DNA from 3 places in the Streptomyces sp. NBC_00286 genome. Region 1 is predicted to be linked to each of the others. Evidence: predicted binding sites of a transcription regulator. Region 1 holds the regulator's gene; each other region holds the start of a gene.

Region 1 (7,507 bases):
TCGCCGCCCAGGGCCAGCAGCCGGTCCAGGGCCGCGGGCCAGTGGGACGGTACGGCGTCGGGGCCGGCCTGCGGTTCGCCGGACTCCTCGACCAGGTCGCCGCAGAAGACGACCTCGCGGGCCTCGAGAGCTTCAGGGGAGGGGACCGCACCAGGTCCGCCGGGGCTGCCGGGCCCGGCGGGAACCAGCACCGCCAGATCGTGCGGCGTATGCCCAGGCCCCACATTCGCCAGCAGCACCTGCCGCCCGCCGCCCAGGTCCAGCGTCCACTCGCCGGACACCAGATGCCGCGGCCGGACGAGGAGATCCGTCGCCTCGGCCGCCTCGCGCGGGTCCGCGCCGTTGCGCACCGCATCCGCGCGCAGCTCATCGCGGTCGTCAGCCAGCACCTTGTCCACGCCCACCGCCCCGAAGACCTCGACCCCCGCGAACGCCGCCGCCCCGAGGACGTGGTCGAAGTGTGCGTGCGTGAGCGCGAGATGGGTCACCCTGCCACCTCCGAGGAGCGCTTGCGCCTCCGTACGCAGCCGTACGCCCTCCCGCACGCTCGACCCCGCGTCGATCATGAGCGCCGCCCCCTCGCCGACGACCAGCCCGACCGTGCAGTCCCACCCGGGAAGACGGCACCGCCCGACCCCGGGGGCCAGCTCCTCCCACCCCGCCTCCGCCCAGACCGTGTTCAGCATCGCGCGGACTCTTCCCAAGTCACCGTCATGCAACGACGCTAGCTGTATGTCCCCGACAGAGCAGGACATGCCCGTACACCTCGGATCGGCGGCTCACGCCCGCCCTTGCCGGGGCGCTACCCCACGGCCGTACACTTGAGCCGGGATGCTGGCACTCTTGCGCGCTGAGTGCCAAGCGAAGAACACGGGAGACCAGCTGGAGGTGTGCGCGATGCTCAGTGAACGCAGGCTCGAAGTGCTCCGCGCCATCGTCCAGGACTATGTGGGCACGGAGGAGCCGGTGGGTTCCAAGGCGCTCACCGAGCGACACAGCCTCGGGGTCTCCCCGGCGACGGTGCGCAACGACATGGCGGCGCTGGAGGACGAGGGCTACATCGCGCAGCCGCACACCAGCGCCGGACGCATCCCCACGGACAAGGGCTACCGCCTGTTCGTCGACAAGCTCGCGGGCGTCAAGCCGATGACGGCGCCCGAGCGACGGGCGATCCAGAACTTCCTGGACGGCGCCGTCGATCTGGACGACGTGGTGGGCCGGACCGTACGGCTGCTGGCGCAGCTCACCCGGCAGGTGGCGGTTGTGCAGTATCCGTCGCTGACGCGCTCGACGGTGCGGCACGTGGAGCTGCTGTCGCTGGCTCCGGCCCGCGTCATGCTTGTACTGATCACGGACACGGGACGGGTCGAGCAGCGCATGATCGACTGCCCGGCGCCGTTCGGGGAGACGTCGCTGGCGGATCTACGCGCGCGGCTCAACAGCCGGGTCGCGGGCCGCCGTTTCACGGACGTCCCGAACCTGGTGCAGGACCTGCCGGAGGCCTTCGAGGCCGAGGACCGCGGCACGGTCTCGACGGTGCTCTCCACCCTTCTGGAGACGCTCGTCGAGGAGACCGAGGAGCGGCTGATGATCGGCGGCACCGCCAATCTCACCCGCTTCGGACATGACTTTCCCCTCACGATCCGGCCCGTTCTGGAAGCATTGGAGGAGCAGGTCGTCCTCCTCAGACTCCTTGGCGAGGCAAGCGATTCGGGCATGACGGTGCGCATCGGTCATGAGAACGCCTATGAGGGACTCAACTCCACTTCGGTCGTCTCTGTCGGTTACGGTTCGGGCGGCGAGGCAGTAGCCAAACTCGGCGTGGTCGGACCGACCCGCATGGATTACCCGGGAACGATGGGAGCGGTACGAGCGGTGGCACGGTACGTCGGACAGATCCTGGCGGAGTCGTAAGTGGCCACGGACTACTACGCCGTACTCGGCGTGCGCCGCGATGCGTCACAGGACGAGATCAAGAAGGCCTTCCGGAGGCTCGCCCGCGAGCTCCATCCGGACGTCAATCCCGATCCGAAGACGCAGGAGCGGTTCAAGGAGATCAACGCCGCGTACGAGGTGTTGTCGGACCCGCAGAAGAAGCAGGTCTACGACCTCGGCGGCGACCCGCTGTCCCAGGCGGCCGGCGGTGGCGCGGGCGGCTTCGGCGCGGGCGGTTTCGGGAACTTCTCGGACATCATGGACGCGTTCTTCGGTACGGCGTCCCAGCGCGGCCCGCGCTCGCGCACCCGGCGCGGCCAGGACGCGATGATCCGTCTGGAGATCGAGCTCGACGAGGCGGCCTTCGGGACGACGAAGGACATCCAGGTCGACACGGCCATCGTCTGCACCACCTGCAGCGGCGAGGGCGCGGCTCCGGGGACCTCGGCGCAGACGTGTGACATGTGCCGCGGCCGCGGTGAGGTCTCCCAGGTCACGCGGTCCTTCCTCGGCCAGGTCATGACGTCCCGGCCCTGCCCGCAGTGCCAGGGCTTCGGCACGGTCGTACCGAACCCGTGCCCGGAGTGCGCGGGCGACGGGCGCGTACGCTCCCGCCGGACCCTGACCGTGAAGATCCCCGCCGGTGTCGACAACGGCACGCGGATCCAGCTCGCCGGAGAGGGCGAGGTCGGCCCCGGTGGCGGGCCCGCCGGTGACCTCTACGTCGAGATCCACGAGGTCCCGCACCCCGCCTTCCAGCGTCGCGGCGACGATCTGCACTGCACGGTCACCCTCCCGATGACCGCGGCGGCGCTCGGCACGAAGGTCCCGCTGGAGACGCTCGACGGCATGGAGGAGGTCGACATCCGCCCGGGCACGCAGTCCGGCCAGTCGATCCCGCTGCACGGTCGAGGCATCACGCATTTGCGCGGCGGCGGTCGCGGTGACCTCATCGTCCACGTCGAGGTCATGACCCCGAGCAAGCTCGACGTGGAGCAGGAACGGCTGCTGCGCGAGCTGGCCAAGCTGCGGGGGGAGGAGCGGCCTACGGGGCAGTTCCAGCCGGGGCAGCAGGGGTTGTTCTCGCGCCTCAAGGATGCGTTCAACGGGCGCTGACGGCAGGTCCTTCTCGCACGCCTCCGGAGGCCTCTGAGCACGGCTTGATCTCGTGCCCGGAGGCCTCCGCCGTATGTGCTGACCGGCGCCCATTCCTCTGGCGTATGCCGGGCGGAAGGCCGGATTCGGTCCTCTTGGAGTGACGTGACAACATGCCGTCATGTCCTCCGCGCTGACCGATCTTTTCCCCCTTCCGATCGTGCAGGCCCCGATGGCGGGCGGCGTCTCCGTGCCGCAGCTCGCCGCGGCCGTGTCCGAGGCAGGGGGGCTCGGTTTTCTCGCCGCCGGCTACAAAACGGCCGACGGCATGTACCAGGAGATCAAGCAACTCCGCGGGGCGACGAACCGGCCCTTCGGCGTAAACCTCTTCATGCCGCAGCCCGAGTACGCCGACCCCGCCGCCGTCGAGGTCTACGCCAACCAGCTGGCCGGCGAGTCCGCCTGGTACGAGACCAAGCTGGGCGACCCAGACAGCGGACGCGACGACGGCTACGACGCCAAACTCGCCGTACTCCTCGACAACCCGGTGCCGATCGTCTCCTTCCACTTCGGCTGCCCCACGCGCGAGGTCCTGGACTCCCTCGCCCGCGCCGGCACGTTCACCATGGTCACCGCGACCACCGTCGAGGAGGCGCAGGCCGTGCAGCGGGCGGGCGCCGACGCGGTGATCGTGCAGGGCGTCGAGGCGGGCGGCCACCAGGGCACCCACCGCGACAACCCCGAGACGGACGGCGCCGGCATCGGACTGCTCTCCCTGATCGCACAGGTCCGCGAGGCTGTGCAGATCCCGATCGTCGCGGCCGGCGGCATGATGCGCGGCGGCCAGATCGCCGGCGCACTCGCCGCGGGCGCCACCGCCGCCCAGCTCGGCACGGCCTTCCTCGCCACCCACGAGTCCGGCGCGAACGCCCTGCACAAGCAGGCGCTCACCAACCCCCTCTTCGTCCGTACGGAGCTGACCCGCGCCTTCTCCGGCCGCCCGGCCCGCGGCCTCGTGAACCGCTTCATGCGCGAGCACGGCCCGTACGCCCCCGCCGCGTACCCCCAGATCCACCACCTCACCTCCGGTCTGCGCAAGGCGGCGGCCAAGGCGGGGGACGCGCAGGGGATGGCGCTGTGGGCGGGGCAGGGGCACCGGCTGGCCCGTGATCTGCCGGCGCAGCAGCTGGTCGAGGTGCTCGCGGACGAAATCGCCGAGGCCAAGGCGGCCCTGGCGGCGCTCCCCGGCGGGAGCGCCGGCTGATGACCGCGCCCGTGTTCGTGGTGGACGCGGTGCCGACCGGCCCGGAGTTCGTCCTCGACGGCCCCGAGGGACGGCACGCCGTGTCCGTGAAACGACTCCGCCCGGGCGAGGACGTGGTCCTGACGGACGGCCTCGGCCGGTGGACGGAGGGCGTGGTGAAGGCCGCCGAGGGCAAGGACCGGCTGGTGGTCGCCGAACTCCACGAGGTCCACGAAGAGCCGGAGCCGACGCCCCGTATCACCGTCGTCCAGGCCCTTCCGAAGGGCGACCGGGGCGAACTCGCCGTCGAGACGATGACGGAGACGGGCGTAGACGAGATCGTCCCCTGGTCCGCCGCCCGCTGCATCACGCAGTGGAAGGGCGAGCGGGGCCTCAAATCCCTCGCCAAGTGGCGGGCGACGGCGAGGGAGGCGGGCAAACAGTCACGCCGGGTCCGCTTCCCCCACATCACGGACCCGATGACGACGAAGCAGGTCGCCGCACTCCTCACCACAGCAGACTTCGCGGCGGTCTTGCACGAGGACCGCTCCCACCCGAGCGAACCCCTCGCCACCGCCGAACTCCCCACCTCCGGCTCGATCGTGCTCGTGGTGGGACCCGAAGGGGGCGTGTCTCCGGAGGAGTTGGCGGCTTTCGCGGATGCGGGGGCGGGGGCGTACCGGCTGGGACGCAGCGTGTTGCGCACGTCGACGGCGGGCACGGCGGCTACGGCGTTGTTGCTGGGGCGTACGGGCCGCTGGTCCTGAGGGCGAGGGCTCTCGCCCCCGCCGCACCTGCCTCGGGCCCCTGCACTGATTACTCAACAGCCTGGCCTGCCGATGACCAGATCGGTCCGCTCCCGGACCCGATGCGGTCTGTCACCGCCATGCCCCCGCGGCCCAGACTCGGGGACATGACCCGAGCACTGATCGTCATCGATGTCCAGGAATCCTTCCGTGCCCGTCCGCTGTGGGCGACCATCTCCGAGCCGAAGATCGCCGACCAGGTGAACCGACTGGTCCGGCTCGCCCGGCAGGCCGGGGACCTGGTGGTGTGGGTGCTGCACACCGCGCCCGGTTCCGGCGATGTCTTCGACCCGGCCCTCGGCCATGTCCGGCTGATGGAGGAACTGGAGCGAGCCGACGGGGAGCCGCTGATCCACAAGACCTCCCACAACGCCTTCACCACCACCAACCTGCAGCAACTCCTCACCGAGCGCGGCATCAACGAGCTCACCGTCTGCGGCATCCGCACCGAGCAGTGCGTGGAGACCACCACCCGTCTCGCCTCCGACCTCGGCTACCAGGTCACCTTCGTCACCGACGCGACCGCGACCAACCCCATCCCGCACCGCGATGCTCCCGCCGGCCAGAGCGTCGCCGAGCTGCTGGCCGACCCGCGCACGCTGTCTGCCGAAGAGATCATCCGGCGCACCGAGTACGCCCTCTCCGGACGCTTCGCCACCATCGCGACGGTCGAGCAGCTGGAGGCAGCGGCAGAACCTCGGGCATGATGACCGAATCGTGAGCCACGTCGTCTTCTTCCTGGTGCCCGGAGTCCACTTGCTGGACCTGGCCGGTCCCGCGCAGGTCTTCTCCACGGCCGCCGGCTTCGGGCACCCCTACACGCTCACCTACGTCGCCGAGCAGCCCCAGGTCCCCACCGCCCAGGGGCTGCCGCTGGTGGCGGCGCTCGACTGGCCCGAACTCGGTCCCGAGGATCTGATCGTGGTGCCCGGCTGGCGGTGCGTCACCCTGGCCGACGCCCCCGCCATTGGCGCCGCCTCCCTTCAAGTCCTCCGGGACCACCACGCCAGGGGCGGGGCGGTGGCCAGCGTCTGCGCCGGAGCGGATGCACTCGGCCGGGCCGGCCTGCTCGACGGCCGCCACTGCACCACCCACCACGACGTGCAGGATGAGCTGACCCTGCGCCACCCCAAGGCCGTGGTCGCCCGCGACGTCCTGTTCACCGCCGACGACCGGGTGATCACCTCGGCCGGCATCGCCAGCGGCATCGATCTCGCCCTGCACCTGGTCGCGACCCGGCACGGCCCGGCCGTCGCCGCCCAAGTGGCCCGGAACATGGTCGTCTACGCCCGCCGCAACGGCCACGAGCCGCAGTCCAGCGCGATGCTCCGCCACCGCTCCCACCTCGACGACACCGTCCACCGCGCCCAGAACCTCATCGACGCCCACTTCGACCAGCCACTCCCGCTGTCCACCCTGGCGTCGGCGGCAGGCGTGAGCGAACGCACCCTCACCCGCCTCTTCACCCGCGCCACCGGCCTCACCCCCCTCCGCTACCAACAAACCCTCCGCCTCGAACGCGCCCAACACCTCATCAGCCACGGCACGACGATCGACGCCGCCGCCCGCTCGGTCGGTTTCGAGGACGCACGCATGCTGCGGCGGCTGCGCGCCCGCCCGGCTTGAGTACGCGCTCAGCGTGGCCGCATGCGGTCTACCGCAGCCCCCGCCGTAGTGGCACCCTGCCGCCTATGGGGGCATTGATGCGTATACGGCATGGCTTACAGGGGCGGCGGCGAGGTCCGGTCGTGGCCGGGTTCGCGGTGGTCGCCGTTGTCGGGGTGGCCGCGTGTGAGCCGGGGGACGGGTTGAGTTCCGCGGCCGTGGCCGTCACCACCGATCAGGTTGGGACGCGGGAGCTCGAGCGGCAGGGTGTCGATGTGCGGTGGGTCAGCTGTACGGCCTCGTACGGGGAGAAGGCGACCGCCGGGAGTTCGCCGAGTGCGCGGAGTGTGGCGACCGTCGACTGTGTGGGCGAGGACAAGGACGGGCGGGACATCACGATCAAGGGCAAGGTGACGCAGGAGGTCGACGGGAAGTGTGTACGGGGGGATCTGACCGCCAAGGTCGGCGGCAAGGAGTGGTTCCGGGCGGATGTGCTCGGGAACTGCGATGCGGCCGACCCGACCACCACCGCTCCGACCCCTACCGCTCCCGCTCCGACCACCACCGCTCCGACCACCACCGGCCCCACCTCGACGCCACCCGACGACGACCACGAGACCACCCCGGCGCACGACCAGCCCGGTCCCACCGTCACCGTCACCAAAACCGTCACCGTGCACCCCAGCCCCACCTGTTCCTGCCAACCGGCGAAGTGATCCAAAGCTCTGGCCGGAGGAAGGACCGCTGCATAGGGTGATCGGGTGACACAGACCGCATCCGCTGCATCCCATGCCTCCGCTGCGTCCTCGGAGTCCGCCCCGTC
Region 2 (7,507 bases), 3.1 Mb from region 1:
GCGCAGGTGTCCCGGTCCTCGCAGAGGAGAAGGTCGACTTCGTACGGGAACTCGCCGCGAACGTCGTCCGCTCGCCCCACGGCCAGGCCGTCGCGTACCCCGTCGTGGAATCGCGGCAGGTGGGCGGCGTCTGTGACACGGTGATCGCCCCGGCCCCGGACCTCCCCGAGGAGCGGGCGCTGAAGGCCGAGCAGCTTGCCCTGAACATCGCCAAGGAACTCGACGTCATAGGCCACCTCGCCGTCGAGCTCTTCGAGACCCGCGACGGCCGCATCCTGGTCAACGAGCTGGCCATGCGCCCCCACAACTCCGGCCACTGGTCCCAGGACGGCGCGATCACCTCCCAGTTCGCCAACCACGTCCGCGCGGTCCTCGACCTGCCCCTCGGCGACCCGCGCCCGCGCGCGAAGTGGACGGTCATGGTGAACGTCCTCGGCGGCGACTACCCCGACATGTACTCCGCGTACCTGCACTGCATGGCCCGCGACCCGAAGCTCAAGATCCACATGTACGGCAAGGACGTGAAGCCCGGCCGCAAGGTCGGCCACGTCAACACCTATGGCGACGACCTGGCCGACGTCCTCGACCGCGCCCGTCACGCAGCCGCATACCTGAGAGGGACGATCACCGAATGAGCACTGCGCCAGAGTCGCCCGTCGTCGGCATCGTCATGGGCTCGGACTCCGACTGGCCCGTCATGGAGGCGGCGGCCCAGGCCCTGGACGAGTTCGAGATCGCGTACGAGGTCGATGTCGTCTCCGCGCACCGGATGCCGCGCGAGATGATCGCGTACGGCGAGGAGGCGGCCGGCCGCGGCATCAAGGTGATCATCGCGGGTGCGGGCGGGGCCGCCCATCTGCCGGGCATGCTCGCCTCCGTGACCCCGCTGCCCGTGATCGGCGTGCCCGTGCCGCTGAAGCACCTGGACGGCATGGACTCCCTGCTGTCCATCGTGCAGATGCCCGCCGGAGTGCCGGTCGCCACCGTCTCGGTCGCCGGCGCGCGCAATGCCGGACTGCTCGCGGCCCGCATCCTCGGTGCCCACGACGAGGAACTCCGCGGCCGTATGCGGGAGTTCCAGCAGGAACTGAACGACCAGGCTTCGGAAAAGGGCAAGCGGCTGCGCGCCAAGACCGAGGGCGCCGCGGGCTTCGGCTTCGGCTCGGGGAGCTGAGAGCGTGACGTCGCTGGACGAAGCCCGGGAACTGCTGCGGGAGTTCCCGATCGCCGACGGGCACAACGACCTCCCCTGGGCCCTGCGCGAACAGGTCCGCTACGACCTCGACGCCCGCGACCTCACCACCGACCAGAGCGCGCACCTGCACACCGACCTGCCGCGGCTGCGCGCAGGCGGCGTGGGCGCCCAGTTCTGGTCGGTGTACGTCCGCTCGGACCTGCCGGAGCCCGTGCCCGCCACGCTCGAACAGATCGACTGCGTACAGCAGTTGATCGCGCGCCATCCCGCGGACCTGAAGGCCGCGCTGACCGCCGCCGACATGGAGGCGGCGCGCGGCGAGGGCCGTATCGCCTCGCTGATGGGCGCGGAGGGCGGCCACTCGATCGCCAACTCCCTCGCCACGCTACGGGCGTTGTACGCGCTGGGCGTCCGCTACATGACGCTCACCCACAACGACAACATCCCCTGGGCGGACTCCGCGACGGACGAGCCGGGCGTCGGCGGCCTGTCGGCCTTCGGCCGCGAGGTGGTCCGGGAGATGAACCGCGAGGGCATGCTCGTCGACCTCTCCCACGTCGCCCCGACGACGATGCGCGACGCCCTCGACACGACCGTCGCGCCCGTGATCTTCTCCCACTCCTCCGCACGCGCGGTCTGCGACCACCCCCGCAACATCCCGGATGACGTACTGGAGCGCCTGCCGGCCAACGGCGGCGTAGCGATGGTGACGTTCGTCCCGAAGTTCGTCCTCCAGGCGGCCGTCGACTGGACGGAGGCGGCGGACGAGAACATGCGCGAGCACGGCTTCCACCCCCTGGACACCACGTCAGAGGCGATGAAGGTCCACCGCGCCTTCGAGGACGCGCACCCCCGCCCGGTCGCCACCGCCGCGACGGTCGCCGACCACCTCGACCACATGCGCGAGGCCGCCGGAATCGACCACATCGGCATCGGCGGCGACTACGACGGCACAGCCTTCACCCCCGACGACCTGCACGACGTCTCGGGCTACCCGAACCTCATCGCCGAACTCCTGAACCGGGGTTGGTCAAAGCCGGACCTCGCCAAGCTGACCTGGCAGAACGCGGTACGAGTGCTGGGGGCGGCGGCGGACGTGGCACGCGATGAGCGCTCCCGCAGGGGTCCGTCGAACGCGACACTGGTGCAACTGGACGGCTAAGCGGCCTTCTGCCGTTGGACGGGATGCCCGATCAGCATGGTCGGAGCCCCCTTCATGCGCGTCAGGAACACGGTCGCCGAGTTCGGCCCTTGCGGCTTCACCTTGCGCCGGAGTTCCTCCGGCTCGACCGCCGAGCCGCGCTTCTTGACGGTGAGGATGCCGACGTCACGCTCCCGTAGCAACGCCTTCAACCTCTTTACGTTGAAGGGGAGTTGATCCGTGATCTCGTAGGCGGTGGCGTACGGGGTCGAGGTCACGGCGTCCGCGGTGACGTACGCGATCGTCTCGTCGAGCAGCCCGCCGCCTACCTCCTCGGCGACCTCCGCGACCAGGTGCGCACGGATGACGGCACCGTCAGGCTCGTACAAGTACCGCCCCGGCGGCCGCACTTGAGGATCGGGCAGCCCACGCCCGCGCAGGCTGCGCGGCCCGGGCAGCAGGGTGGCACGCACAACCCCGGGTTCGGTGCCGAACCACAGCACCGCCTCCTTCACATCCCCGGCATCCGAGACCCACTCGGCCTCGGCCTCGCCCGGAACCGCCTCGTGCGGAATCCCGGGCGCGATCTTCAGCGCGGCCCGAGGCGCCTTGCGGGCCGCATCGACGGCCCAGGTGAGAGGCGGCGAATAAGCCTCAGGATCGAAGATCCGCCCCCGTCCACCCCTCCTGGCGGGATCGACGAAGACCGCGTCGTACGAGGACGTATCGACCTCCGTGACATTCGCCTCCCGTACGTCGATCAGGTCGCCGAGCCCCAGCTCTTCGGCGTTCGCTCGCGCCACCGCGCAGGTCAGCGGGTCGCGATCGACAGCCAGGACACGTACCCCCGCGCGGGCGAGGGCGATGGCGTCCCCGCCGATGCCACAGCAGAGATCGGCGACGGACCGTACGCCGAGGTCCGTGAAACGCTTCGCCCGGTACGCCGCGACCGTCGCCCGAGTCGCCTGCTCGACCCCATTCGCGGTGAAGAACATCCGCCCGGCGTCAGCGCCCCCGAACTTCGCCACCGCCCGCTGCCGCCACCGCGCCTGCGCGATCGCCGCGGACACGAGCTCGGCGGGATGCTCCCGCCGCAACCGCGTGGCCACGGCCAGCTCCTGCGCCGGTTCGACCTCCCGCACCTCGTCGAGCAGAAACCGTCCGCGGTCGGTGAGCAGCGCGGCGAAGGAGGCCAGGGGGTCGTGATCGTCCACGGCCCCATTGTGGGCCAGTCGGTGGACGGTACGCGCCCGGTGGGCGGTGTCGAGGGCTCGTACGGCGCATGGCCTGTGAGGATCCGGGGCCATGCGATCGGTACGACAAGATGGCAAAGTCGGCTTCCGTCGCGCCCTGGCCACGGCCGTACTCGCGTCCGCACTGCTGGCCACAGGCGCCACCGGCTGCGCCCGCCCCGTCGCCCCGGCCGAACACCTCGACAGGCTCGACAAGAAGGCGACATCGACGGTACGAACCCACGGCGTCCCGGCCGCGACGTACCGCCGCTGGGGCCTCCCCGCCCCGCTCGCCCCGGCACCGGAACCACCCGCCCGCCCCGACGTACGCCCCGCGGGTCCGGGCCTGCCGCCCGTCGTCGACCGTGTCCCCACCCGCGACAAGGTCGTCTTCCTGACCTTCGACGACGGCGCCGAGCGCGACCCGCGGTTCGTCGACCTGGTCCGCGAACTCCGGCTGCCGGTCAGCATGTTCCTCACGGACAGCGTCGTAGGACCGGGATACGCGCACTTCGGCCGCCTGCGCGCGGTAGGCGCAAGCGTCCAGAACCACACCCTGGACCACCCCTACCTGCCCAGCCTCCCCTACGCCGGCCAACGAGCCGAGATCTGCGGCCAACAGGACAAACTCAAGCACCGCTTCGGAATCCGCCCCCACCTGTTCCGCCCCCCATACGGCGCCTACAACGACGACACGCTCAGAGCGGCAGCGGACTGCGGAGTAGCGGCGGTGGTCCTGTGGAGCGACGCGAAGCGCCTACGGCCGGGCGACATCCTCCACTGCCCGGAGGGCCGCGACGGCGCAACCCTCGCGGAGACGACGACGCGAATGCTGAACCACATCCAGCAGCAGGGCTTCACGGTGGCAAGGCTGGAGGATTACCTCTGAGGCTTTCTGCGGGGCCAGGAGGCGGGGCGGGGGCGCAGTCGACGCGCAATCTCCAACCGGCCCAGCCATATTCAGCCCGTCTGGGGGCACCTCCCAGCGGTAGCTGGGGGAGTTTGAGGACGAGGCCGAAGGCCGATACGGGGGTCTGGGGGCGGAGCCCCCAGTGGACGCCGGCACCAACGCAGGGTGCCCAAAACCTGCGAACACGCCGGAGGCGATTGGCACTCCGCTTGACCGAGTGCTAATCGCGGTCATAGTCTCAGGTCTGGCACTCCCCACTGGAGAGTGCCAACAACGCGACGGGCAGGTCCGGCACCCGCGACGACGGATCGACCTGGTCGCCACCTCAGACAGTTAACCCCGTGAGATCTCCGAAGGGGGAGGTCGGATCGTGACGACCGCCAGCTCCAAGGTTGCCATCAAGCCGCTCGAGGACCGCATTGTGGTCCAGGCCGTCGAGGCCGAGCAGACCACGGCCTCGGGCCTGGTCATCCCGGACACTGCGAAGGAGAAGCCCCAGGAGGGCGTCGTCCTTGCCGTGGGCCCGGGCCGGTTCGAGAACGGCGAGCGCCTGCCGCTCGACGTGAAGACCGGCGACATCGTGCTGTACAGCAAGTACGGCGGCACCGAAGTGAAGTACAGCGGCGAGGAGTACCTCGTCCTCTCGGCTCGCGACGTGCTCGCGATCATCGAGAAGTAATTCACCCAGGTTTGCTTTGAACCGCGCCCCTGGCCCCCTGCGACCACTAAGAAGCCGGGCGCCGGGGGCGCGGTTCGTTTTTTCCGAAAGGACTGACTCAGCTCCATGGCGAAGATCCTGAAGTTCGACGAGGACGCCCGTCGCGCCCTCGAGCGCGGCGTCAACAAGCTGGCCGACACGGTCAAGGTGACCATCGGCCCCAAGGGCCGCAACGTCGTGATCGACAAGAAGTTCGGCGCGCCCACCATCACCAACGACGGCGTCACCATCGCCCGCGAGGTCGAGGTCGAGGACCCGTACGAGAACCTCGGCGTCCAGCTGGTGAAGGAGGTGGCGACCAAGACCAACGACGTGGCGGGTGACGGTACGACCACCGCCACCGTGCTGGCCCAGGCGCTGGTGCGTGAGGGTCTGCGGAACGTCGCCGCCGGCGCGTCCCCCGCCGCCCTGAAGAAGGGCATCGACGCGGCCGTCGCCGCGATCTCCGAGGACCTCCTCGCGACCGCCCGCCCGATCGACGAGAAGGCCGACATCGCCGCCGTCGCCGGTCTTTCCGCCCAGGACCCGCAGGTCGGCGAGCTGATCGCCGAGGCGATGGACAAGGTCGGCAAGGACGGTGTCATCACCGTCGAGGAGTCCAACACCTTCGGTCTCGAGCTGGACTTCACCGAGGGCATGGCCTTCGACAAGGGCTACCTGTCGCCGTACTTCGTGACGGACCAGGAGCGTATGGAGGCCGTCCTCGACGACCCGTACATCCTGATCCACCAGGGCAAGATCTCCTCCATCCAGGACATGCTGCCGCTGCTGGAGAAGATCATCCAGACCAACTCCTCCAAGCCGCTGCTGATCATCGCCGAGGACGTCGAGGGCGAGGCCCTGTCGACCCTGGTCGTGAACAAGATCCGCGGCACGTTCAACGCGGTGGCCGTGAAGGCCCCCGGCTTCGGCGACCGCCGCAAGGCGATGCTCGGCGACATGGCCACCCTCACCGGTGCCACCGTCATCGCCGAGGAGGTCGGCCTCAAGCTGGACCAGGCCGGTCTCGACGTGCTGGGCACCGCCCGCCGCGTGACCGTCACCAAGGACGACACGACGATCGTCGACGGCGGCGGCAAGTCCGACGACGTCGCGGGCCGCGTCAACCAGATCAAGGCCGAGATCGAGACCACGGACTCCGACTGGGACCGCGAGAAGCTCCAGGAGCGCCTCGCGAAGCTGGCCGGCGGCGTCTGCGTGATCCGCGTGGGCGCGGCCACCGAGGTCGAGCTCAAGGAGAAGAAGCACCGCCTGGAGGACGCCATCTCCGCGACCCGCGCCGCGGTCGAGGAGGGCATCGTCGCCGGTGGTGGCGCCGCGCTCGTCCACGCCGCGAAGGTCCTGGAGGGCTCCCTCGGCAAGACCGGCGACGAGGCCACCGGTGTCGCCGTCGTCCGCAAGGCCGCCGTCGAGCCGCTGCGCTGGATCGCGGAGAACGCGGGCCTCGAGGGCTACGTGATCACCTCCAAGGTGGCCGAGCTCGACAAGAACCAGGGCTTCAACGCCGCGACCGGCGACTACGGCGACCTCGTCAAGCAGGGCGTCATCGACCCGGTCAAGGTCACCCGCTCCGCCCTGGAGAACGCCGCCTCCATCGCCTCCCTGCTCCTGACGACCGAGACCCTGGTCGTCGAGAAGCCGGCCGAGGAGGAGCCGGAGGCCGCGGGCCACGGCCACGGTCACTCCCACTGAGGCTCGGACAGCTCGGACACTAGGGCGGTACGTCCCTGACGACGCCCGGAGAGAGGCCCGGTACCCCACGCGCGTGGGGTACCGGGCCTCTCTCAATTCGCCCTAGATCTCGAGCTGGTCGAGCACCCCGAGCTGGGCCATCAGCCCCAGCCGGTCGTACTGCCACCAGCCCTCGACGATCTTGCCGTCCTCCTGGCAGCGGAAGACGGTCGTCCCGGTCATGCTGACCGTCCTGCCGGTCGACGGAATCCCCAGGAAGTCACCCTTGTGGGTGCCGTTCCAGGTCCAGCGCGTGCAGACCCGGTCGCCCTGGGTGATCTGGTCCTCGACGGTGAACGTGAAGTCGAACGCTCCGCGCCACATCCCCATCTCGCGCCGCATCGCGTCGAGTCCGATGGTGTCCTGGTCGTTGGCGGGATCGTGGTCGTGGTAGTTCTCCGCGATCAGGTCGTTGAGCGGGGGCAGTTCACCCTTCGTGCCGATCGCCTCGAAGAGCCTGCGGATATTCGCCGCGTACAGCTGCTCGTCCCGTACGACATCCAGGTCCGTGAACGTCGGCATCTCCTCGCAGAGCGCCACCAGCTGGCGGAAGACCTCGTCCGTCTCGGGCAGATTCGAG
Region 3 (7,507 bases), 2.5 Mb from region 1:
CCCGGCAACCCTCCAGCCGGTCTCGTACCGATCGAAGATGATCGATTCCGCGAGGCTCCCGGCTAGTGAAGGTGCCAAATCCGTCTCACGGCGAGATGCGTCGTGAGGAAGATGAGGAGAAAGGGCCTCGCCTCACATGGCTGCGCAGACAGTTGCAAGCACCACGAACGCTGACACCTCCGCCGACTCGGCGAACTCCACGGCCTCCACGGACTCTGTAGACCTCGGCCCCGCCGCCGCGCTCTCCTGCCGCGAATGCGGGCACCGCGTCCCGCTCGGCCCCGTCTTCGCCTGCGAGGAGTGTTTCGGCCCGCTGGAGATCGCGTACGACTTCTCGGCATACGACACCGAGGAACTCCGTAAGCGCATCGAAGCGGGCCCCGCGAACATCTGGCGGTACGCGCCTCTCCTGCCCGTCCCCGCGGACGTGGCCACGAAGCCGAACATCAACCCCGGCTGGACCAAGCTCGTCAAGGCCGACAACCTCGCGCGCGAACTGGGCGTCGACCCCGGCAAGCTCTTCGTGAAGGACGACTCCGGCAACCCGACGCACTCCTTCAAGGACCGCGTCGTCGCCCAGGCCATCGAGGCCGCCCGTGCCTTCAACTTCACGACCCTCTCCTGCTCCTCCACGGGCAACCTCGCCGGGGCCGTCGGCGCCGCCGCCGCCCGCGCCGGCTTCCGCTCCTGCGTGTTCATCCCGCACGACCTGGAGCAGGGCAAGGTCGTCATGGCCGCGGTCTACGGCGGCGAACTCGTCGGCATCGAGGGCAACTACGACGACGTGAACCGCTTCTGCTCCGAGCTGATCGGCGACCCGGCCGGCGAGGGCTGGGGCTTCGTCAACGTCAACCTGCGCCCGTACTACGCCGAGGGCTCCAAGACCCTCGCGTACGAGATCTGCGAGCAGCTCGGCTGGCAGCTCCCCGACCAGCTGGTGGTGCCCATCGCCTCCGGCTCGCAGCTCACGAAGATCGACAAGGGTCTGCAGGAGCTGATCAAGCTCGGGCTCGTCGAGGACAAGCCGTACAAGATCTTCGGCGCCCAGGCCGAAGGGTGCTCGCCGGTGTCCGTCGCCTACAAGGCGGGCCATGAGGTCGTACGGCCCCAGAAGCCGGACACGATCGCGAAGTCGCTCGCGATCGGTAACCCTGCCGATGGTCCGTACGTGCTGGACATCGCGCGTCGTACCGGGGGTGCCGTCGAGGACGTCAACGACGAGCAGATCGTGGACGCGATCAAGCTGCTGGCGCGGACCGAGGGGATCTTCGCGGAGACCGCCGGTGGTGTGACGGTGGGGGTTGCGCGCAAGCTGATCGAGAACGGTGTGCTGGATCCGGCGCTGACCACGGTCGTCCTGAACACGGGTGACGGTCTGAAGACCCTCGACGCCGTGGCCGGCACGGGTCTTACCGCGACGATCCGGCCCAGCCTCGACTCGTTCCGAGAGGCCGGCCTCGCGTAGCGCTTCGCGGGAAGGGCTGTATTCACGCTGCGGGCCGGTGGGGCTGGTCGCTCCCCCGCTCTCGGCTTCGCTCGAGCGGGGGGACCCCATGAGCGGGGGGACCCCCATCGCGGCGGAGCCGCAAATGTCACCGCCCCGCGCCCCTGAAGGGGCGCTCTACTCGACCGGAGGTCATAACCCCATGAGCGTCAACGTTCGCATCCCCACCATCCTTCGCACCTACACCGGCGGCAAGGCCGAGGTCGCCGCCGAAGGGTCGACCCTCGCCGAGGTCATCGCCGACCTGGAGAAGAACCACACCGGTATCGCGGCGCGCGTCCTGGACGACCAGGGCAAGCTGCGGCGGTTCGTCAACGTGTACGTGAACGATGACGATGTGCGGTTCGAGCAGGGGCTGGAGACGGCGACGCCCGACGGGGCCGGCGTCTCGATCATTCCGGCCGTTGCCGGAGGCTGATCGTTACCTTCGGTAATGCAGGTAACTCAGGGTTCATCGAATTGCCCCCTCCGTGAGTTAAACGGAGGGGGCAATTCTATATGGTTGAGCACGGTACAGTTGGGGAACGTGGTGCTCCTCGGGGCCGAATGCATGTGCATTCCTGATTGGCCCCCGATAAGAAGTAGCCAAAGTGTGCAGGTCTTTTGCGTCATTCGCTCCTTTTATGGAGCCCGACTTGCCCCCCTCTAGGGTGAATTCTCCGTACATTCCGGATCGGCGATGGCCAAGATTTCTCCTCCGACTGACCTGTTGCAGACGGCAGTTGGGCAGATACATTCAGCCGCGGTCGACGCGTTCCGGCGCACACCCCCAACCGTTGGGGGGTGAGGTCTGACCCGGATCCGCGAAGTGCGGATCTGTGCAAGGGCCAGTAATAGGGGAGTTAGGCATGGCTCAGGGCACCGTCAAGTGGTTCAACGCGGAGAAGGGGTACGGCTTCATCGCGGTCGACGGTGGTGCGGATGTATTCGTCCACTACAGCGCGATTCAGATGGACGGCTACCGCACCCTGGAGGAAGGTCAGCGAGTTGAGTTCGAAATCTCGCAGGGCCAGAAGGGGCCGCAGGCGGACATGGTCCGCGTGGCCGGCTGAAGCACGCGCCGACTGATCTGCAGCGACACGTTCTTCTTCCGAAGGGCTCGTACCTCAAGGGGTACGGGCCCTTCGGCATGCCTGCGGGCCCCTCCCGGACACCCCCGGGGCAGGCCTCTCACTCCCCGATAGCCGCTTGCTCCCACCCGCCACCCGACCACCGCCCCTCACGGAGCCCGCTCCGCGGGCGCTGCGTTGAACGGCCACCCGACCACCACCCCTCAACGAGCCCGCTCCGCGGGCGCGCCTTGCACTCGGGGGGGTCGAGTGCTAATCATTGGCGTTAGCACTCTGAAGGTGAGAGTGACAACGAGGACCGGGTCGGTGAGGCCCGCAGGCCAAGTGGGGCAAGGAACCACGGGGCAGGCAGGCCGTCCGTCGCGGGCGCCAGCGCGGTCCGGAGCAATCCACCCCAGTCCGGGAGGACCACTTCACATGGCCAAGATCATCGCGTTCGACGAGGAGGCGCGGCGAGGCCTCGAGCGCGGCATGAACCAGCTCGCGGACGCCGTAAAGGTGACACTCGGCCCCAAGGGCCGCAACGTCGTCCTCGAGAAGAAGTGGGGCGCCCCCACGATCACCAACGACGGTGTCTCCATCGCCAAGGAGATCGAGCTCGAGGACCCGTACGAGAAGATCGGCGCCGAGCTGGTCAAGGAGGTCGCGAAGAAGACGGACGACGTCGCCGGTGACGGCACGACGACCGCGACCGTCCTGGCCCAGGCGCTGGTCAAGGAAGGCCTCCGCAACGTCGCCGCCGGTGCCAACCCCATGGCTCTGAAGCGCGGTATCGAGAAGGCCGTCGAGGCGGTCTCCGGTGCCCTGCTCGACCAGGCCAAGGACGTGGAGACCAAGGAGCAGATCGCTTCGACCGCCTCCATCTCCGCCGCCGACACCCAGATCGGCGAGCTCATCGCCGAGGCCATGGACAAGGTCGGCAAGGAAGGCGTCATCACCGTCGAGGAGTCCCAGACCTTCGGTCTGGAGCTGGAGCTCACCGAGGGTATGCGCTTCGACAAGGGCTACATCTCGGCGTACTTCGCCACCGACATGGAGCGTATGGAGGCCGTCCTCGACGACCCGTACATCCTTATCGCCAACTCGAAGATTTCCGCGGTCAAGGACCTGCTGCCGCTCCTCGAGAAGGTCATGCAGTCCGGCAAGCCGCTGCTGATCATCGCCGAGGACGTCGAGGGCGAGGCCCTGTCGACCCTGGTCGTCAACAAGATCCGCGGCACCTTCAAGTCCGTCGCCGTCAAGGCTCCGGGCTTCGGTGACCGCCGTAAGGCCATGCTCGGCGACATCGCCATCCTCACGGGCGGCGAGGTCATCTCCGAGGAGGTCGGCCTCAAGCTGGAGAACGCGACCCTGGACCTCCTGGGCCGCGCCCGCAAGGTCGTCATCACCAAGGACGAGACCACGATCGTCGACGGTGCCGGCGACACCGAGCAGGTCGGCGGCCGGGTCAACCAGATCCGCGCCGAGATCGAGAACTCCGACTCGGACTACGACCGCGAGAAGCTCCAGGAGCGCCTGGCGAAGCTGGCCGGCGGCGTGGCCGTCATCAAGGCCGGTGCCGCCACCGAGGTCGAGCTCAAGGAGCGCAAGCACCGTATCGAGGACGCCGTTCGCAACGCGAAGGCCGCCGTCGAGGAGGGCATCGTCGCCGGTGGTGGCGTGGCCCTGCTCCAGGCCGCCACGGTCTTCGAGAAGCTGGAGCTCGAGGGTGACGAGGCGACCGGCGCCAACGCCGTGAAGCTCGCCCTGGAGGCCCCGCTCAAGCAGATCGCCGTCAACGGTGGTCTCGAGGGTGGCGTCGTCGTGGAGAAGGTCCGCAACCTTCAGGTCGGCCACGGTCTGAACGCCGCGACCGGCGAGTACGTCGACATGATCGCCGAGGGCATCATCGACCCGGCGAAGGTCACGCGTTCCGCCCTGCAGAACGCCGCGTCCATCGCCGCGCTGTTCCTCACCACCGAGGCCGTCATCGCCGACAAGCCGGAGAAGGCGGGCGCCGCCCCGGCCGGCGGCGGCATGCCAGGCGGTGACATGGACTTCTGATCCGGTTCTTCCACCGGGTCGGACCCTCCCCCAAGCTCTCGGCTTCGTTCGAGAAGGGGGGACCCCCAGTCCAGTACCGAGGGCGGCATCCCTGTTCGTGGGGGTGCCGCCCTCGGGCGTGCCTGGATCACAGTGGGCATTTGGTTGTGGAAATGGCCGACTTCAGACCATGGGCCCACTGTCGAGGACTCCGACGACGTGCACTTCCCTCCGATCCGGGTGCGGCAGGTAGGTGACAGTGAGGCCGATGTCCCGCCACATCGTGACGTACGCGCCTCTGGCGAGGCGTCCTGGCGGAGGCCACCCTGTGTCGATCGCCTGGCCGGCGTCGGTGGCGAGATCGAGGAACCGTTTGATGGCGACCGCGTGACGTTCGGGATCACGCCCCCGAAGCTGTTCGAGGCTTTCGTCCGCATGCTGCCCGAAGAACAAGATCTACTTCGGTGGGGTCACGGTGCTTCGGCCCTCTTCGCAATGTCGTCGAGCGAGACAAGGTTGCGCCCGGCTTCCGAGTCGGCGAGACGGTCATCCCAGTCCGGGGTCATGGCAACGGCCCACCACGCGTCGATGATGTCTTCCCGCTCCTGGCTTGTCGCGGCCTGCCCGAAAGCGGTTCGGAACTCCATGCGGGCTGAAGCCGAGGGCAGGGCAGCCATGATGCCGTCGACGGTACGTGGTACCTGGAGAGGCGCCGACGGTACCGGCTCTGCAGGCTGTGCGGTCATGCGGATCTCCTCGGATCGGTCTCCAGGTACGCCACGGTACCGGGCGGCAAGACGTGGAGAGGAGGGGTCGTATGCCCCTGCGGAGCAGACCGGGGCTCTCCGGTACGTGGCCGGATGCTCCCACGCAACGGCGTGGGTCATGACGCTGCCTCGCCGCGCTCCTCGGCCTCCAGCCGCGCCATGAAGGCGTCATGGGTGAGCGCCGGTCCTGTGGGGGAGGCCTCGCGCTCCCGAGCCTGCGCGATGTCCGCCTCGTCGTGCAGTCGCTGCAGTTCTTCGAGTTCGCCGGGAGAGCTATGCGCATCTGCGACTGCGTGCTTTGGGTTCATGTGGTGGTCCTTTCGCGGGAGCGGCACGCCGCGCGGAGTTCGGCGACGCGGGCGTGGACCGCTGAGGGTGACAAGGGCGTGGCGGGGCGGGTGGGCTCGGCCTCGCCCCGGCACGGGCCGCAAACGCCGCCCGGCAGGGCCTCCGGGCGGCCCGGGGCGCCGCACTTCGCGCACTCCAGTACGCGAAGGGGTGGGCGGGTGGCGGCCGGTGCGGGCTCGGGTGGGAGCTTGCTGGTCAGGCGGTTGCGGACGAGGGCGGCCGGGCTGTGGACCGGGGTCGGGAGGCCTGCGGTCAGGGCCTGGAGTACGTGCTCGTCGGTGGCGCCCCTCGCGAACCACTCCGTGAGCAGCGGGGCGAGGTCTGCGCAGGCCTTGGCCGACAGGGACAGGGCCGGGGTCGCACGGCCGAGGGCCGCGAGGAGGATGTACGCGCGAGAGCGGGTGGGGCCGCCCTGCCTGTCAGGGGGTTCCGGTGACTCCTTCGGTACGTCCCCCCGCGTGAACGCCGCCCACCAGTCGTCGTCCCGTGCCGTCCGTGAGAACCACGTTCGGGTGATCCAGCGTGGGCTTCCCGAGTCGGCCAGGTGTTCGCGGCCCCGGCGCAAGTGGCCTGTCCGCTGAAGGTTGTTGAGGGCCGTGCGGAGGGCGCACTGGCCGTACGGGAGCGTCTTGGCCAGCGTCTTTACGGAGATGTCGGCGCCGGTCGGGAGCCGGTCGATGTACGCGGCGACGGCTGCTTCGCGGGGCGGGAGGTGGGCGAAGTCGTGAGCCGTGCGGGGGAGTTGGTCCGGGGCGCTGCGTTTTCCGTAACCCGGGTTGGCCATCGGGTGCGGGGAGGCGTGCGCGGGCAGGAAGGTGCCACTAAGGTTGGCTTCAGCCATGGGATCGAGTCGCTTTCGATCTCGTAGGTCAGGCCCCCGCAGGTGTTTGCCGCACCTAGCGGGGGTTGTTCGTTATGCGGGCACGCTAAGCCCATGTGACTGTCCGTGGCAAGTCGGTCGCGTCAGGTCAACTCGCGGGGAGGGTGGGCGGGTTGAAGCCCGCCTCCCAATCCTCAGAAGCAGGGCTCGGAGCTCGACGCTTGAGCTTCGGGCAGGCTGCGGGCCGGTGGCTCGATGAACCGGTGGGTGGGCGTGCCTTGGGCCGGGCGGTCGCTGCGGACGGCCCCGGCTCAGCTCTCGCCAGCCCTCACTCGTCTTGATCGCTTCGGAGTTGCACCGGTGCGTCCAGTCGCCCCGCGCCTCAGTGCCGATCGCGGGAAAATGTGACACTCGACCCCGGAAGTGTCACATTTCTGCATCCCACCTACCCCGCCCACCGGCTGTCTGCCATTGAGCCGACCTGTCGTGCGGGCGAGGCGTGACGAGGAGGTTGAACATCAGCGTGTGGCGGGCGACCGTGGCGGGGTCGTCCAGCAGCTTGCCCATGTCCGGTGCTTCCACGAAGGAGAGCGGGGGCGCGTCGTCGAACTCCATGAGTTTCAGGGGGCCGTCCATGGAGTGGCTGCGGGAGGCCGAGGAGATCGTGGGCCGACTGCGGGACGAGCTGAGCGAGTTGGGCGTCGTGTTGCCGTCCCTCCGTGTGGACCCGGTGACGGCCGCGACCAGGGAGCCGTACCCGCTCGTCGAACTCGGCCGCTGCAACCTGAACACAGCGAAGCGACTGGCCGACGCGTTGCACGAGGCCCGCCAGTGAGCACGGAGAACGGGAAGTACGCCATCGACGTACGGGACGGGCGGCTCGGCCAGGTGATGGGGCGCGAGGGCGGCTACGTACAGCTGCGGCCGGTGAGTGGCGGGCGGGAGTGGGACTGCCCGCCGGAGGCCTTGGGGGAGG

What was found. Region 1 encodes HrcA, which represses chaperone genes, less so after heat shock. Its sites were predicted from a motif close to TTNGCACTCNGNNNNNCNGAGTGCNAA; they were not measured.
Region 2: the regulator HrcA is predicted to act here: its motif matches at 4,676-4,702, upstream of groES (co-chaperone GroES).
Region 3: the regulator HrcA is predicted to act here: its motif matches at 2,804-2,830, upstream of groL (chaperonin GroEL).

What each region holds. Positions count from the first base shown of each region.
Region 1 is NZ_CP108054.1:6,934,665-6,942,171, forward strand. Features, by position in the region: gene OHT21_RS31495 (MBL fold metallo-hydrolase) at 1-686, opposite strand, end outside; gene hrcA (heat-inducible transcriptional repressor HrcA) at 898-1,914, shown strand; gene dnaJ (molecular chaperone DnaJ) at 1,915-3,051, shown strand; gene OHT21_RS31510 (nitronate monooxygenase) at 3,212-4,294, shown strand; gene OHT21_RS31515 (16S rRNA (uracil(1498)-N(3))-methyltransferase) at 4,294-5,040, shown strand; gene OHT21_RS31520 (isochorismatase family protein) at 5,187-5,786, shown strand; gene OHT21_RS31525 (GlxA family transcriptional regulator) at 5,797-6,705, shown strand; gene OHT21_RS31530 (hypothetical protein) at 6,771-7,400, shown strand.
Region 2 is NZ_CP108054.1:3,835,774-3,843,280, reverse strand. Features, by position in the region: gene OHT21_RS17360 (5-(carboxyamino)imidazole ribonucleotide synthase) at 1-635, shown strand, start outside; gene purE (5-(carboxyamino)imidazole ribonucleotide mutase) at 632-1,174, shown strand; gene OHT21_RS17350 (dipeptidase) at 1,179-2,357, shown strand; gene OHT21_RS17345 (class I SAM-dependent methyltransferase) at 2,354-3,643, opposite strand; gene OHT21_RS17340 (polysaccharide deacetylase family protein) at 3,642-4,457, shown strand; gene groES (co-chaperone GroES) at 4,849-5,157, shown strand; gene groL (chaperonin GroEL) at 5,263-6,888, shown strand; gene OHT21_RS17325 (ester cyclase) at 6,991-7,507, opposite strand, start outside.
Region 3 is NZ_CP108054.1:4,445,699-4,453,205, reverse strand. Features, by position in the region: SAM riboswitch class I at 1-118, shown strand, start outside; gene thrC (threonine synthase) at 137-1,465, shown strand; gene OHT21_RS20190 (MoaD/ThiS family protein) at 1,647-1,922, shown strand; gene OHT21_RS20185 (cold-shock protein) at 2,353-2,556, shown strand; gene groL (chaperonin GroEL) at 2,992-4,617, shown strand; gene OHT21_RS20175 (hypothetical protein) at 4,780-5,049, opposite strand; gene OHT21_RS20170 (hypothetical protein) at 5,067-5,342, opposite strand; gene OHT21_RS20165 (hypothetical protein) at 5,480-5,671, opposite strand; gene OHT21_RS20160 (hypothetical protein) at 5,668-6,552, opposite strand; gene OHT21_RS20155 (Scr1 family TA system antitoxin-like transcriptional regulator) at 6,958-7,167, opposite strand; gene OHT21_RS20150 (hypothetical protein) at 7,166-7,366, shown strand; gene OHT21_RS20145 (hypothetical protein) at 7,363-7,507, shown strand, end outside.